DNA from 3 places in the Terribacillus sp. 7520-G genome. Region 1 is predicted to be linked to each of the others. Evidence: riboswitches for the same ligand, from Rfam matches in the RefSeq annotation. Region 1 holds a riboswitch; each other region holds the start of a gene.
The links. A riboswitch is a leader RNA that binds a small molecule or an ion and turns the genes downstream of it on or off. The one in region 1 is predicted to bind S-adenosylmethionine.

Region 2: it holds a riboswitch for S-adenosylmethionine, as region 1 does, so the genes downstream of both, CHH53_RS06675 (Na+/H+ antiporter NhaC family protein) here and ssuE (NADPH-dependent FMN reductase) in region 1, are expected to answer to the same signal.
Region 3: it holds a riboswitch for S-adenosylmethionine, as region 1 does, so the genes downstream of both, CHH53_RS01430 (MetQ/NlpA family ABC transporter substrate-binding protein) here and ssuE (NADPH-dependent FMN reductase) in region 1, are expected to answer to the same signal.

Annotation. Positions count from the first base shown of each region.
Region 1 covers NZ_NQFP01000007.1:135,339-141,037, forward strand. The annotation lists gene spoVE (stage V sporulation protein E) at 1-518, shown strand, start outside; SAM riboswitch class I at 664-770, shown strand; gene ssuE (NADPH-dependent FMN reductase) at 862-1,413, shown strand; gene CHH53_RS02905 (MFS transporter) at 1,426-2,700, shown strand; gene CHH53_RS02910 (LLM class flavin-dependent oxidoreductase) at 2,719-4,110, shown strand; gene CHH53_RS02915 (acyl-CoA dehydrogenase family protein) at 4,115-5,302, shown strand.
Region 2 covers NZ_NQFP01000015.1:172,162-177,860, reverse strand. The annotation lists gene rhaA (L-rhamnose isomerase) at 1-1,038, shown strand, start outside; gene CHH53_RS06680 (DeoR/GlpR family DNA-binding transcription regulator) at 1,092-1,853, shown strand; SAM riboswitch class I at 2,229-2,336, shown strand; gene CHH53_RS06675 (Na+/H+ antiporter NhaC family protein) at 2,430-3,710, shown strand; gene CHH53_RS06670 (aspartate kinase) at 4,028-5,377, shown strand; gene CHH53_RS06665 (3'-5' exonuclease) at 5,394-5,699, opposite strand, start outside.
Region 3 covers NZ_NQFP01000002.1:17,900-23,598, reverse strand. The annotation lists gene CHH53_RS01445 (glycerophosphodiester phosphodiesterase) at 137-949, shown strand; gene CHH53_RS17470 (hypothetical protein) at 1,038-1,178, opposite strand; gene CHH53_RS01440 (MerR family transcriptional regulator) at 1,375-1,701, shown strand; SAM riboswitch class I at 2,179-2,286, shown strand; gene CHH53_RS01430 (MetQ/NlpA family ABC transporter substrate-binding protein) at 2,381-3,190, shown strand; gene CHH53_RS01425 (methionine ABC transporter ATP-binding protein) at 3,203-4,216, shown strand; gene CHH53_RS01420 (methionine ABC transporter permease) at 4,213-4,878, shown strand; gene CHH53_RS01415 (inorganic phosphate transporter) at 4,919-5,699, opposite strand, start outside.

The sequences.
Region 1 (5,699 bases):
GCTTGGCTGCATTTGCTGCGCTGATTTTGTCAGCGCCGTATCGCATCCAGCGCATCACCGCATTCCTCGATCCATGGCAAGATCCTTTGGGTGAAGGATTTCAGATCATCCAGTCCCTATATGCAATCGGTCCAGGAGGCTTGATGGGGCTTGGGCTAGGGAATAGCCTGCAGAAATTTTTCTATCTGCCGGAGCCGCAAACGGATTTCATCTTTGCTATTTTAGCAGAGGAGCTAGGCTTCATAGGCGGTGCTGGCGTCATGCTGCTTTTCCTGCTGTTTTTATGGCGCGGCATCCAAGTTGCACTCCGGGCCCCGGATGGTTTCAGCAGCTTGCTGGCATTGGGCATCACCGGGATGATAGCCATTCAATGCATGATCAATATCAGTGTGGTCATTGGTTTGATACCGGTTACTGGCATTACGCTTCCGTTTTTGAGCTATGGGGGATCGTCGCTGACACTTACCTTGAGTTCCGTCGGCATTCTATTGAATGTCAGCAGGTATAGCAGACTCTAAAAGTCAGTATGGGCAACACGGATCAGGATGGAAGGGATATGAACAGAACAAACGAAATGACAAAAGTACTATATTGGAAATTTTCGCACAATTAGCATTGACTTTTTTGAGCGGTGCACGTATCATTGAAGACAATTTCATACAGTTCTTATCAAGAGAAGCCGAGGGACTGGCCCGATGAAGCTTCAGCAACCTCTGACGATGTCAGAAAGGTGCTAAATCCAGCAAGATTAAATTCTTGGAAGATAAGAGTGCGGGCGATTATATCACGCTCTCTTTTCTTCGGAAAAGGGAGCTTTTTTTCGTTTAGTCACTCTACCACGGAAAAAGGAGAAATGACAAATTGACTGACATTATTATTCTCTCAGGAAGTCCATCCAAACATTCGCGGTCGCAGCTGGCAGCAAAGTATGCCGGCAAGCAGGCAAAAGAGCAAGGTTATTCCGTAAGCGAGATTTGTGTTACCGATTTTGAGCCGGAGGATCTTCTGTATGCGAAATTCGACAGTCCGGCAATCTCGGCGGCAAGCCAGGCAGTCAGAAACGCGAAAGGATTGATTATTGCCTCCCCTGTTTACAAAGCAGCCTATACAGGCATATTGAAGGCTCTACTTGATTTATTCCCGCAGGACGCATTCAGGAATAAGCCAGTGCTTCCGATCATGACAGGCGGCAGCCCGGCACATCTGCTCGCGATAGATTATGCATTAAAGCCGCTTATCGCCAATCTTAAGGGTGAAGCATTGCAGGGTGTGTATCTATGCGATCATCACATCAACAAGGAGAACCCGGAGAATCCGATTGCAGATGAAGAAACCGGTGAAAGGCTCAGAACACAGACGAATCAGCTGGCTGAGGCGATCCGCCGCACTCATGCTGCTGCGGCTGTAAAGTGAGGGAGGAGAATGATGAGCGCACCATTAGCTAAGAGAACACTGTTTGGGATGCCTGTTCAAGTCATTGGCGGTTTGCTTGCCATTTTATTATTCATGACCGGTGATGGTATCGAGCAAGCATTTTTGTCTAAGTATGTGGTCGATATCGGCTTCACTGCCAATCAGTCAGCGATCATGTTCAGCGCTTATGGGATTGTGCTTACTTTCGCTTCCTGGCTTGCCGGTGTGCTTGGGGAGGTCATCGGACCGCGCAAGACGATGCTGATCGGGCTGTTCACATGGGTGGTTTTCGAAATCGGTTTTCTGTATCTCGGTCTTTATTTAGAAAGCTTTTCGATGATGGTGCTCATGTACGGCCTCCGCGGTTTCGGCTATCCGCTGTTTGCCTTTGCTTTCATCGTGTGGATTGCCTACCGTACCGAGAAGCAAAAGCTGGCAACGGCAATGGGCTGGTTTTTCTTTATGTTCGCGGGCGGAATAGGGTTTCTTGGCTCCTATTATCCAAGTGTCCTCCTTCCTTTCATCGGGGAAATGGCCACGCTGTGGAGCTCGCTTATCTGGATCATCCTGGGGGGGATTCTGGGAATTGCCTTGGTGGATGATAAAGATCGGGAAGGGTTTAGGATCCAGGATCAGCTTAAAGAAAATAAATGGGCCGAAGCGCTGAAGGGGATCACGATCCTATGGGAAAGCCCGCGGGTTGCTGCCGGCGGTCTGCTCCGGACAATCAATACAGCTGGATGGTACGGATTTGTCGTTGTCATGCCTGGATTCTTCACCAGTTTCTTGGATATATCAACGAGTCAATGGCTGCAGCTGTGGGCTGTACAGTCTGTCAGCAATATGGCAGCAGGGGTTCTGTTCGGCATGCTTGGCGACCGGATCGGCTGGGTGAAGGTGGTCCGCTGGTTCGGCTGTGTCGGAGCTGCTGTCTGCTCGCTGCTTTACTACTACATTCCGGCGGCCTTCGGAGCAAACATCCCGCTGCTTTTATTGAACGCCATCCTATTCGGTGCGGCGATTGCAGCCTTTGTCCCACTGTCTGCCATCCTGCCGACACTTGCTCCTGCCAATCGCGGTGCGGCGATATCCGTACTCAATTTGGGCGCAGGAGCCAGTCAGTTCCTGGGGCCCGTGCTTGTCGGGATACTGAACAATTACCTGGGCATCATCGGCGTTGTATGGGGATTTGCCATTCTTTATGCACTTAGTTTTCTATTGACGCCATTTTTGGCCCCAGCTGCGAAAGCTCAAATACATGCGATGGATGAGCTTGCTGTCAGATAATCAAAGGAGGATCACCAAATGACAAATAAACGGATCTATTTGAATGCATTTGATATGAATTGCGTCGGACACCAATCACCCGGGCTCTGGACACACCCTGAGGATCAGGCGCATCGCTACAAGGATTTGGATTATTGGACGGAACTTGCGCAGATATTGGAGCGCGGTCAGTTCGATGCATTATTTTTGGCGGATGTATTGGGGACATACGATGTCTACCAGGATTCGCGTGATGGGGCAGTGCGCCAGGCTGCGCAAGTGCCTGTCAATGACCCGCTGCTCGTGGTTCCGGCGATGGCTCAAGTCACAAAGCATTTAGGCTTTGGCATCACAGCCTCGGTCACATATGAGCATCCGTACAGCTTTGCACGCCGGGTATCCACCTTGGATCATTTGACCAAGGGGAGAGTGGGCTGGAATATTGTCACCTCCTATCTGGAGAGTGCAGCCAAAAATCTAGGTCTGCATACTCAAATCAAACATGATGAGCGCTATGACATTGCTGAGGAATACGTGGAAGTGTGCTATAAACTTTGGGAAGGCAGCTGGGAAGACGGAGCGGTCGTCCGCGATACGGAACGCAAAGTATACACCGATCCCGAAAAGGTACACGATATCCACCATAAAGGCACGTATTTCACAGTTCCTGGGGCGCATCTTTCCGAGCCTTCCCCGCAGCGGACACCTGTGCTTTTCCAGGCAGGATCATCGTCAAAGGGACGGGTATTTGCCGCCAAGCATGCGGAGTGTGTCTTTATCAGTACGCCTACTGTCACCGTGACAAAGAGCTATGTAGATAAACTTCGCGAGGAGACGGAACGTCAAGGCCGTGATCGGGAGGAAATTAAAGTGATGAGTCTCTTCACTCCGATTGTAGGGGAGACAGAGGAAGCAGCCCGGGAGAAACTGGCCGATTATCGGAGGCATGCAAGCTATGAAGGAGGTCTGGTATTGCTCGGGGGCTGGACCGGCATCGATTTTTCCGAATATGACCCGGACGAAGAGCTTCGTTTTGTCGAGAATGAAGCGATCCACTCGGCAGTGGAGATATTCACGAAAATAGAACCGGATAAAAAATGGACTGTACGGGAAGTGGCCGAATTCGTTGGTGTCGGGGGGATGGGGCCGGTGGTGGCCGGAACACCTGAACAAGTTGCAGATGCGATGGAGGATTGGGTGGAACAGACCGGCGTGGATGGTTTCAATATAGCCTATGCAGTGACACCCGGAACATTTAAAGATTTAGCTGATCATGTAGTGCCGATCCTCCAGGAGCGGGGAAGAATCAGAAAGAACTATGAAGGTACTACGCTGCGTGAGAATTTAAGCGGAAGCAGCAGACTGCCGGGACATCATCCGGCACGTCTGGCCGGGAGAGCAGTTCAGGAACAAGGAAAGCAAATGGTGTAACGTCATGGAAAAAATATATGAAACAAAACTAAAGGTCATTCAGTCTCTCATTGATGAAGTAGTGGAACAAACCATCGCCCCTTCGGCGGACCGGATGGACAGGGAGAAAATTTTTCCGAAGGGGAATATACAGGCGCTTGCAGCAAAAGGGCTGAATGGAATTTTGCTTCCGGAGGATCTGGGCGGGCTTGGTGCAGGCTATGAAGCATTTTCGATTGTGGCCGAGAAAATTGCCGCTCATTGCCCATCCACGGGTCTTGTCTACACCATGCACGTAGAGGCGGCCGATGCCATTTACCGTTTCGGCACGGAGGAGCAGCACGAGAAGTGGCTGAAACCTGTACAAGATGGCTGGTTTGGCACCACTTCAACAAGCGAAAGGTCTTCAGGAGGCAGGTACTGGATAAACACAAGCCAAGCAAAGCGGACACCGGGCGGTTATGAGCTCCATTTGGAAAAATCCTTTACGACAAGCAGCGGCTTTGCTGATTTCTATATTGTTCAAACCGGGTCCCCTGGTGCTTGCGCTGCCGATGATTTGAGTTATTTCATCATTGAAGGAACTAATCCTGGTCTCAGCTTCGGGAGCTGGGATGCCCTCGGAGTGAGAGGAAACCATAGTTCCTCGCTGACATTGGACAGCGTGCAAGTGCCTGAGGAAAATTTGCTCGGGGGCGAGGGAGCTGGCAGGTCCATTGTAGAAGGGAGTGTCGCTTATTTGCTCGGCCTCGGCTCTGTCTGGACAGGATTGGCTGGCGGAATAGTCGAAGAGGTCACAGCATATGCCAAACGGAATCACCATCGTGATGTGGACAAAAGTCTGGCCGACTACCAGGTTATCCGTGGTCTGCTCGCCAAAGCTGCCATTCAATATAAAGGGCTTGCTGCGTGGTTGCATAAACTCCGCACGGACATCGATCAGCAGCTGACCAGCGGATCGAAAGAGCTGTGCCCATCCACCCGGCAAGATTTGCTATCCTTTAAGATCCATGCTTCGGAAACAGTGAATGTGATTGCGCAGGCTGCCATGGACATAACCGGCGGCTATGGCTATAAAATTGGTAAGCTGGAAAGGTTTTACCGTGATGCCAGAGCGGGTATTGTTATGGGTCCTTCCAACAATTTGGCCCGTGATATTCTGGCAAAGCAGATCGTAGGATCATCGGATGATTTGTGGGAAGAAACCTCCTGAGGAGAGGTTTCTTTTTCTGCATATGGGTCCATGCATTGCTGCAAGGACCCATTAACCTTTACATAGCAACAGCGATTCGGGAAAGGAAGGGCATCAGATGGAATCTGGGTATTTTTACCACCTTGAAAAAGCGAAGCCAGACCGACAAAAGAGGGCACGCGGAAACGAATGTCATGATAGAATAGGGGAGAAGGCAGCAGAGGAAAAATAATGGAAATAGAATCAAACGATAGAAGATGGATGGAAGTTTTATTTCTTGGCTATTGAAGAAGGAGATTGGCGACTTCTTATATAATTAGGTAAAGAGACCTTCTCAGACACTGAATTCCAGATAATTTGTTGGTTACAGACTCCTTCCATTATACGAATGTGTTATAATTTTATAATTACAATACAA
Region 2 (5,699 bases), on a different contig from region 1:
CTGCGCTCCGATCTTGAAATGGCGCTTCGCCTCATTCCGGGTAAGCATCGCATTAACCTGCACGCCATCTATGCAGAGACAGATGGCCAGCATGTCGAGCGTAATGAAATAAAGCCCGAGCATTTCCGCAATTGGGTAGAGTGGGCGAAGCAGCATGAGCTGGGGCTGGATTTCAATCCAACTGTCTTCTCGCATGAAAAAGCTGCCGACGGTCTGACACTTGCCCACCCAAATGAAGAAATCCGACAATTCTGGATCGAGCATTGTATCGCTTCACGCAGGATCGGGGAATATTTCGGCAAAGAACTAGGTACGGCAAGTCTTACAAATATCTGGGTCCCTGATGGATATAAGGATGTGCCGAGTGACCGCCTGACGCCAAGGGAACGTCTGAAACGCTCACTCGATCAAATATTTGCTGTCGAAATCGATGAAAAATATAATATCGATGCTGTGGAAAGCAAATTATTCGGCATTGGCTCCGAGTCCTATGTCGTCGGATCCCATGAATTTTATATGGGTTATGCGCTGACTCGAGGCAAGCATCTGCTGATGGACACCGGGCATTATCATCCGACAGAAATGGTTTCCAACAAGATCAGTGGCATGCTGCCATTTACCGATAAAATTGCCTTGCATGTTTCCCGGCCGGTCCGCTGGGACAGTGACCATGTGGTGACGTTCGATGATGAGCTGAAGGAAATTGCACTTGAGCTAGTCCGGAACCGAGTACTTGATAATATCCGCATCGGGCTTGATTTCTTTGATGCCAGCATCAATCGCGTTGCTGCTTGGGTGATCGGGACACGCAATATGCAAAAGGCACTGCTGTATGCACTTCTCACGCCTCATGAAGAGCTGAAGGACTATCAGGAGAAAGGGCAATTCACGGAAAGGCTTATGCTGATGGAAGAACTGAAAAGCTACCCATTCGGCGCAATTTGGGATTACTTCTGTCAGGAAATGCAAGTACCCCGCGGAACTGCCTGGTGGCAGCATGTCAAAGAGTATGAAAGAAATGAAATGGCACGCCGGTAACACGCCAGATTATGCTACACTATAATCAAAACGTGGTAAAGGCAGGAAAAGGTATGTTAGTTGCAGAAAGACAAAGGAAGATCGTCGAGCTGGTCAACGAACGGGCAAGCGTCCGGGTCACCGAGCTTAGCTCCCTCTTCCATGTGACCGAGGAGACGATACGGCGCGACCTCGAGAAGCTGGAAAAGGAGCAGCTGCTCCATCGCAGTCATGGCGGAGCTGTGCGGATCGAAGAAGGGGCAACGGAGATTGCGCATGAAGCACGCGAAGTAATGCATATGCAGGAAAAGCAAGCGATTGCCAAAGCGGCAGTCTCCGATATCCACACCGGGGAACGAATCATTCTCGATGCCAGCACGACAGCATGGTATATGGCAAAAGAATTGCCGAATATGCCGCTGACGATCATAACCAACAGTATCAAAGTGGCACTTGCCTGCAGTACAAAGGATCAGATCCGTGTCATTTCGCTCGGCGGACAGCTGCTGTCAAAATCATTATCCTATGTCGGACCGCTGACGGAGAGATCATTGACGACCTATTATGTAGATAAAACTTTCCTTTCGTGCAAGAGTGTCCATCTCGAGCATGGTTTGAGTGACTCGAATGAACAGCAGGCGATCGTGAAGAAGCAAATGATCGAGATAGCGGAACAAACAATCCTCCTGGCCGATTCCAGTAAATTCGGCAAGCGTGCTTTCGCCACAATCACCGGTCTGGATAGGATTTCGAAGGTCTACACAGATACAGGGATAGATTCCATCACAAGCAACCATTTTGAAAAACAGAACATCGAGTTCCAAGCCGTGAACTAATCACCGACCCCGCAGGATTAAGCTTGCGGGGTCGCTAAGCATGGTATGAGGAATAAAATAGCATTTATCCCTCTGAACTCGTTGATTTTTGTAAGCGCTTGAATTGCTGAAATCCTAACCGGATCTGAAAGCGGTTATTGCATCAGCGACCCTCGGAGGATAAGAAGCCTCCGCTTATGGATTCTCTGCTTTCGACGTCCATCTTGAAAGGTTGTCCTTAATGGACAGCCTTTTTGGTTTGCAAACAAATCCCTATCTTATCCACTGCCTATCGATATCCCTTCGAAAGTATAATATAACCATGGGATTTTTGTTGATAAAGCAATACGAATCCTGTATTCTCTTATTTATTGTGACAAAAAAATCGATTTTTTCTTCTTATTAAGAGAGATGGAGGGACTGGCCCGATGAAATCTCGGCAGCGGAACTTTATGATGAAGTTGCTGTGCCAACTCCAGCAAGCCGAGGCTTGATAGATAAGAAAAGTGCCAGGATGCCTCTTCTTGCTTGTCAAGATGGGGCCTTTTTTGAGAGGAAAAACGGACAAGACTTGTCGCTTTTATTTTTGGAGGTGGAATGATGAAGAAAGGAAATCCATGGGCGCTGATCCCATTTGTTGTTTTTTTGATTTTATTCATTGGTTCAGGGGTCATTACAGGTGACTTTTATGCGTTTCCTGTCTTAGTGGCGATTGTCATTGCAGGTGCTGTCGCTCTTGCTATGAATCGGAAAGAATCATTTTCGCGGAAGGTTGACATCTTTTGTCAAGGAGCAGGGAACTCCAATGTCATGCTGATGGTCATTATCTTTCTTTTGGCTGGTGCCTTTTCAGGGGTGGCAGAGGGCATGGGTGCAGTAGACTCCACTGTAAACTTTGCGTTAGCATTTGTACCGCAAAACCTGCTTGTCGTGGGCTTATTCATCATAGCCTGCTTTATCTCCCTGGCAATGGGTACCTCGGTGGGTACGATTGTTGCGCTGGCTCCAATCGGAGTGGGGATAAGCGAACATACCGATCTTTCGATGGCGCTGGTAATGGCTGCGATCATTGGCGGTTCCATGTTTGGTGATAATTTATCCTTTATCTCGGATACAACCATTACTGCCGTACGATCACAAGGTGTTCAAATGAAGGATAAATTCAAGGTGAACTTTTGGATTGTCCTGCCGGCAGCTATTGTAACGAGCATCATCTTAGGCATTATGACAATGGGTGAGACGGCTCAAGTGGATCATGGAAGCTATAGCTGGGTAAAAATACTTCCTTACATTCTGGTTATTGTCTTTGCATTATCTGGAATGAATGTTTTCCTTGTTCTGGCGTCTGGTGTTGTTTTAGCTGGAGCAGTTGGCTTGGTTGATGGCAGCTATCATGTAATGGATCTTGTGCAGACGATGGGCGGAGGAATGGCAGATATGTATGAGATTGCTTTCCTTGCAATACTGATAGCAGGAATGGTAGAGGTCATTAAATATAACGGCGGAATCGATTACCTGCTTCACCTTTCAACACGGAGGATTAAATCGAAAAAAGGTGCTGAATTCAGCATTGCCGGTCTGGTTGGAGTTACTGATTTATCTACGGCCAATAATACAATTTCTATATTGATCGTAGGTCCGCTCGCTAAAAACATTGCGGATCAATACGGGATAGATCGGCGAAAGACCGCAAGTATATTGGATATTTTCTCCTGTGCGATTCAAGGCCTTTTGCCATATGGCGGCCAATTACTGGCGGTTGCCGGTGTGGCTGGTATATCACCAGTCAGCATTTTGCAATACTCCTTCTATCCTATCCTCATCGGTGTCTGCGGAATCATCGCTATCCTTATCGGATACCCGAAGAAGAACAGCTGAAAAAGTGGACCGCACAGCAGCAAGGCTGTGCGGTTTTTTATGCAAGGAATTTCGGATTGAAAAGAAGGCTGGAATGGTGACGGGAATGGATGGAATGAGTGGATCTGGGTGCAATCAGTTGTCATCCGATCGGATTTCTGGTTTGCAGGTACGGCATTTATCGGACAGCCGAAAACGCCTTTTATTAACCATAATTTTATTATGTAAACCATCTTTGTCGATTTTTTCTCAAAATTATGTCTTTCATATAGCCAGCAGAAGAAACTCTGTGATACTATTTTACTTATGTAAAGAAAAAGCGTAATGGAGAGAGACAGATGAAGGTAGCAAAATTTGGTGGTAGTTCAGTAGCAAGTGCGGAGCAGCTCCGCAAAGTAGCACAAATCGTGAAAGCCGATCAAGAGCGGAAGTTCATCGTCGTTTCTGCACCGGGTAAACGGGATAAAGCAGATACGAAGGTGACGGACTTGCTGATTGCAATAGGCGAGGCGCACAACAAAGGGGAAGACGTCAGTACACAGGTGGAAAAAGTACTATCGCGTTTCCGATCCATCGTCGAGGAATTGGAGCTTGATGATAACCTTATCGGACAGATAGCCGATCATCTGGATGGAATCCTGTCCGATGCAATCCCTGCCGTGAACAAGATGGATGCATTGAAGGCGGCGGGGGAAGATTCCCTTGCAAAAGTATTCAGTGCATATCTTCAGAAATTAGGTGTCGAAGCTGCCTATGTGAACCCTCAAGAAGCAGGTTTGCTTGTGAGGGAGGAATTGGGAGGAGCACGGATACTTGATGAGAGCTTCGAGCTTTTATATAAACTTCGTGATCGGGAAGGGGTGCTTGTCATCCCTGGTTTCTTTGGCTATACGAAGGAGGGGAAACTTGCCACTTTCCCTAGAGGCGGTTCGGATATCACCGGCTCCATCGTGAGTGCAGGCGTGAAGGCTTCCTTGTATGAAAACTTTACAGACGTGGATAGTGTTTATAGTGTGAATCCGAATATCGTGGAGAATCCTAAAGAAATCCACACATTGACGTATCGCGAAATGCGGGAGTTATCTTATGCAGGCTTCTCTGTCTTCCATGACGAAGCACTGATTCCGGCATTCCAAGCTAAAATACCGGTATGTGTGAAAAATACGAACAATCCTTCCGCACCCGGAACGATGATAGTTGCGGAAAGGGAAGTATCGGGAAATCCCGTCATAGGCATTGCGAGTGATACAGGCTTCTTGAGCATCTATATCAGCAAATACTTGATGAACCGGGAGCTTGGTTTCGGCCGGAAGCTATTGCAGATTCTCGAGGAAGAAAACATTTCCTTTGAGCATGCTCCATCCGGTATCGATGATATGAGTGTCATCCTCAGGGAAAGCCAGCTGCCGCCGGATAAAGAAGCAGTGGTCGTCCGCCGTCTCAAAGAGGAACTGAAAGCCGATCAGGTGTCCATCGACCGCGATCTTGCGATGATCATGATCGTCGGGGAAGGGATGATCGAAACAATCGGTGTTTCCAGTACAGCCACAAAGGCTTTTACCGATGCGAATGTGAATATCGAAATGATCAACCAAGGTTCCTCTGAAGTATCTTTGATGTTCGGTGTCAAAGCCCATCAGATCAATGAGGCTGTACAATCATTGTACAAAGCATTTTTCCAGGATTAAAGAATCCGGACAGCGCCTAAAATGGCGTTGTCCGGATTTTCCTTTTTATTTTTCCCAGCGGGAGCTGAAGCCCGGCATAATCCTTGATGCCTTTTTCGGATACGAGCTTCAATAAGTGCGCGAAAATCTCAGCGGTCATCTTCGCATCTGCCAGTGCGTGATGGCGCTCCAGCTGCTGGACTTGGAAGCGGCTGATCAAGCTGTCCAGACGGCTTTGCCTTTTTTTGAAAAACATCCGCGCCAGCATCTGCGAATCAAGTGTGTAACAGGACAATGGCGGAAGCTTATACAGCTTCAGCATCGTCTGGATGAACCGGATATC
Region 3 (5,699 bases), on a different contig from region 1:
CAGCAGCTCAACATCCCCTTAATAAAAAGCCTTTATATTGAAAGTACAAGAAAATAAGGAAAGATCACTGTCCAAAGTTCGAAGATTACGATCTTACGAAGATTACAATCCAGATAACCCCAGGGAGATGATCCGAATGACAAATCAGTTTAGTCCATCGTACGAGTCCGTAACCACTAAATCCCTCGATAGTCAGTCCGTTCACCGAAGTATCATGCCTGTTATCGCACATCGCGGTGCTTCTGGATTCGCGCCCGAGAATACAATTGCTGCTTTCGATTTGGCTCTGGAGATGAACGCTGACTTTATTGAGCTGGATGTACAAATGACAAAGGATGGCCAGCTTGTCGTCATTCATGATACATCCATCAATCGTACAGCAGCCAATGCACCGTCAGAGACTGTATTTGTTAAGGACCTTACCTTTGCTTCCTTGCAGAATTATGATGTGGGCGCAGGATATGATTCTGTATATGAAGGGCAGCGTATCCCGCTGCTGGAGGATGTGATCAGACGGTATAAGGGGAAGACAAAGTTCCTCATTGAACTGAAGTCCCCTGAACTCTATGACGGAATAGAGGAAGCTTGCGCAGAATTGCTGGAGCGATATGAATTGGCCAATGTCTTGCATGAAGAGGTAATCCTGCAGTCATTCAATTTTGGATCGGTTGCTTATCTTTCCCAGCTGCTGCCATATGTGCCGCTTGGCGTGCTGACGTCAAGAAGTGCCGATCTTACCAATCGCAAACTTGATAAGCTTGCTGCTTATACAGATTATGTGAATACACATTTCACCAATGTGACGCTGGACGATACATTGGTTAGTAGGATCCATTCACGCGGAATGCGTATCATGCCATGGACGGTCCGGGCACCGGGGGAAGTCCAGCCGCTGATCCGAGCAGGTGTCGATGGTATCATCACAGATTATCCGAATTATGTGAAATGAGAAAAGGAGACCTATTTTGAACTGCCTCCCCAAAAGTTTTGGTAACTTCTGGGGGGCACACCATTTTACGGGTCTCCTTTTGCATGTATCATCTATTCTGAACGAGTCGAAGCAATTCGAATGCTTTATCCCCAGCGAGTGCTGCGAGATCTTCCCAGCACTCATCGCGCTTCAGGTCGAGTTCCACAATCTGTTTGGCTAAATCAAGGGCTTCCTGATCATATGCCACGTGCAAGACGCTCCTTTCCGGTATCTCTTTTTGCTGTTACGTTCAGTATACGTATATCCAAATTGCCATGCATCAAACATGTAAGCGATGCTGACGAACTTTTTTGTTGTTTGTTAGGTTTCCTTACATAATACTAGGATGAATGGAAAGTTGCGGTATAATGTTAAGTAACAGCACATGGTGATGAGGTGAACAGATGAGTAATGAGCCTTCTTATAAGAACAGGAAAGTGATCACAATCGGCATTGTGAGCGAGCTGACTGGTCTGACTGAACGCAAGATTCGTTATTACGAGGAACGCAAGCTCATTTTTCCGGAACGTTCAGCGAAGGGAAATCGCAAGTACTCTTTTTCGGATGTAGAGCAATTGATCGAAATCGCCAACAAAAGGGAAGAGGGTGTGCAAACCTTCGAAATTCGTCAGCAGATGCTGAGAGACAAGAGGAAGGAAGCGGAACGGGAAAGCCGCCAGCAAATGCTGCGTGGTCAAATCAATGCCCGCTTTGGCATACAAAGAGAATAGCTGTGTGTACGTATGTGTTGGGAGGCCTTGTACACAGGAGAGCCGGATGTCTGACATCCGGCTCTTGTTCATCTTTTCCGGCTATGGATGAATTTTTTATGCGCTCCTTGACGCTGATGCATATTTAGGATGAACCGACCATTCGCGCAGGAATTCAGGGGTGATTCTTTTGCCTTTTCGCTCTTCCGCAAATATATCAAATTTATGATAATAGTAGTCATATCGGAGAGCGGATTTCAGGATGGACATGAAAAAGAAGCGGGATCCTGTCGCTCTTTGGGAATTGATCAATCGCTCGTTTGATGCCGTACATGAATCGTTGCGGAACCATACAGCCAAACAAATCCCATTATCTTTTCGGATGACGGGACTACCAGGGAAACGGGATAATTTTTCTATTATTTTTGAAATTATATTGACAACGTTTGGATTGGGAGGTAAAGTAACAAACAGATCAACAACAAAAGTATAATGAAATTCTTATCAAGAGTGGCGGAGGAACAGGTCCTATGAAGCCCGGCAACCAGATCAGTGATCAGGTGCTAATTCCTGCAGACGGCGAAAAGCCGTACTGAGAGATAAGAGAATTAGTGCATATGTATACCATGCGCCTCTCTTAATCCGGAGAGGCGCTTTTTTATTGTAGTTGATAACAGCGAAGGAAAAAGGGGAGAGCAACATGAAAAAAATCTTAAGTTTTGGACTTATCGGATTATTGGCGTTATTTTTAGCAGCGTGCGGCAATGATAAATCTGCTGCGCTGGCAAATGATAAAATTTTGGTGGGTGTCAGCGGGGGACCGCATGAGCAAGTCATGGAAAAAGTAAAAGAATTGGCAGCGGATGAAGGAATCGATGTCGAAATCAAGACATTCAATGATTACAATACACCAAACAGTGCGCTGGATGATGGCAGTCTGGATGCGAACAGCTATCAGACACTTCCTTTCCTGGAAGATCAAGTGAAGAATCAAGGATATGAATTAGAGGAAGTATTCAAGACCTTGACTTTCCCGATGGGGATTTATACAGATAAGATTTCGGATATTTCCGAGTTGAAAGAGGGAGACAAAATCGCTGTACCGAATGACCCTGCCAACGAATATCGTGCGTTGAAACTCTTTGAGTCGGCAGGCGTATTGAAAGTGGATCCGGAGGCGGAAAACTCCGCAACGGCTAAAGATGTCGTAGAAAATCCGCTGAATCTGGAAATCGTCGAATTGGATGCTTCCCAGCTTCCGGCTCAGCTTCCGGAAGTGGCGGCAGCGGCAATAAATACAAACTTTGCAATGGGAGCTGATTTGAATATCAATGATGATGCTATCTTTGCAGAGGAATCGGAAAACAATCCATGGTCCAACTACTTTGTTGTAAGATCAGCGAACAAGGACGATGAAATTGTGAAGAAGATTCAAGAAATCTACCAGTCCGATGAAGTAAAACAGTTTGTGGAAGATGAATTCCAGGGATCTGTCGTTCCAAGCTGGTAAGGGGGAAGCAATATGATTGAATTGAAGAATGTATCGAAAACCTTTACCACCGGCAAGAAAAAAGTGGAGGCGTTGAAAGACGTCTCCTTGAAAATCAATAAAGGTGAAATCTATGGCATAATCGGATTCAGCGGAGCAGGGAAAAGCACCCTGATCCGCTGTGCCAATTTATTGGAACGTCCGACTCAAGGGGAAGTATTCGTCGACGGCGTGGAACTCACGACGCTTAAGAAGGCTCAGCTTCGTAAGGCAAGAGGGAAAATCGGTATGATATTCCAGCATTTCAATCTGCTGACGACGGCTACGGTATACGAGAACGTTGCCAGACCTTTGAAGCTGAGTAAAGTGCCGAAGGATGAAATCAAAGGGCGCGTTGATAAATATTTGAAGATAGTGGGCCTTGAGGAAAAGAAGAATGTCTATCCAGCTCAATTATCCGGCGGTCAGAAGCAGCGGGTGGCCATTGCAAGAGCACTTGCGCAAGAGCCGGAAGTGCTGCTGAGTGACGAAGCGACGAGTGCTTTGGATCCGAATACAACGTCTTCCATCCTTGAATTATTGCTCCGCGTGAATAAGGAGCTTGGCATCACCATCTTCTTGATCACACATGAGCTGGATGTCATCCAGCGCATATGTGACCGTGTCGGTGTCATGCATCAAGGAGAGCTGGTGGAAGAAGGATCCGTCATCGATGTCTTCACCAAGCCGAAGCATCCGCAGACCCGGAAATTTGTCTTTGATGAAGCGAACTTCGAAATTCCTGATAGTGTGAAGGAAGGGCTGTCTGCAACAGGGCGTCTCGTTTCACTGACGTTCATCGGGGAAGCTTCGAATGAGCCGTTCCTTGCGGCCATCACAAAGAAATTCGATGTCGTTCCGAGTATACTGGCAGGAGGAATCGATCAGCTGAAAGCGAGCTCCGTCGGCAAATTGCTTATTCACTTGCAGGGAGATAAAACGGAAGTGGAGAAGGCGATTGCGTATTTGGAAGCACAGCATGTAACGGTTGAGGAGGTGGCGTCATGATCGCCGAGTTCTGGACGGAATGGGGTACGGACATCACGGAGGCGTTTTGGCAGACATTGCTGATGACAGGTATTTCATTGGCTATTTCCATCGTGATCGGACTTCCATTGGGTATTTTGCTGGTCATGACAAGAAAAGGCGGACAAGCTGAGAACCGCGTATTTTATTCGATTGTGAACACGGTCATCAACATTATCCGATCCATCCCTTTCATCATCCTTTTGTTCCTGCTCCTGCCTTTGACGAGAGCGGTGGTTGGGACAACGATCGGAGTCCAGGGCGTAATCCTGCCGCTCGTTGTTTATACAGCACCTTATATTGCGCGCTTGATGGAATCGGCATTACTGGAGGTCAATAAAGGTGTCATCGAGGCGTATGAATCCATGGGCATTTCCACAAGCAAGATAATTTGGAGTGTCATCATAAGGGAAGCACGTTCCACGATGATTTTGGGATTGACCATTGCAACAATCGGTTTAATCGGGGCTACGGCAATGGCTGGCCTGGTAGGTGCCGGCGGCCTTGGGGATTTGGCCTATCAATATGGCCACCTGCGTTTTGAGCCTGAAGTCATGTATGTAGTCATCATCATCCTGATCATACTTGTACAAGCAATGCAGACGCTGGGAAATGTCTTGGCAAGACGGTTGCGAAAAGATTAAAAAAACACGCTTGGTTATCTCCAAGCGTGTTTTTGCTGTATCAGAAGAAGATGTTCAAGATGAAATACATCAGTCCGCCCAGGCAAGCTGTGATCGGCAGCGTGATGAACCATGTGATGACCATCCGTTTCGCTGTTCCCCAGTTTACACCTTTGCGGCGATGTGCTGCACCAACCCCCATGATGGAGGAGGAGATGACATGCGTCGTACTTACCGGCAGATGAATATAAGTGGCGCCGAAAATGATGAACGCACCAGTCAAATCGGCAGCAACACCATTCACTGGACGGATTTTCATGATTTTTCCGCCAACTGTTTTGATGATTTTCCAACCACCTACGGAAGTACCAAGCCCCATTGCAGTCGCACAGGCTGCTTGTACCCATAATGGGATATCTGTCGAAGAATGCAGGTCGGCTGTGATCAATGCCATCGTGATGATCCCCATTGCTTTTTGGGCATCGTTTGTCCCATGGGTGAATGATTGCAATGCTGCAGTCAGGATTTGCACACGACGGAAATTCTTATTCGTCTTCGGCAAGTTCTTTTCCCTGAAAATCAGCTTGATGATGTTATAAAGAATGAAACCTACAACAAAAGCCAGGATCGGGGAAAGGATCAATGCTTCCAGGATATTCAGGAACCCTTCCAAATTCAAGATGGCAAAGCCGCTCGACGCGATGACAGCACCTGCCAGGGAACCGATGATCGCATGGGAAGAACTACTCGGGATACCGTAGTACCAGGTAATCAGATTCCAGGCAATCCCGGCGATCAGTGCAGCAAGGATGACGACAGAGCCATTGACGATTTCGTTCGGA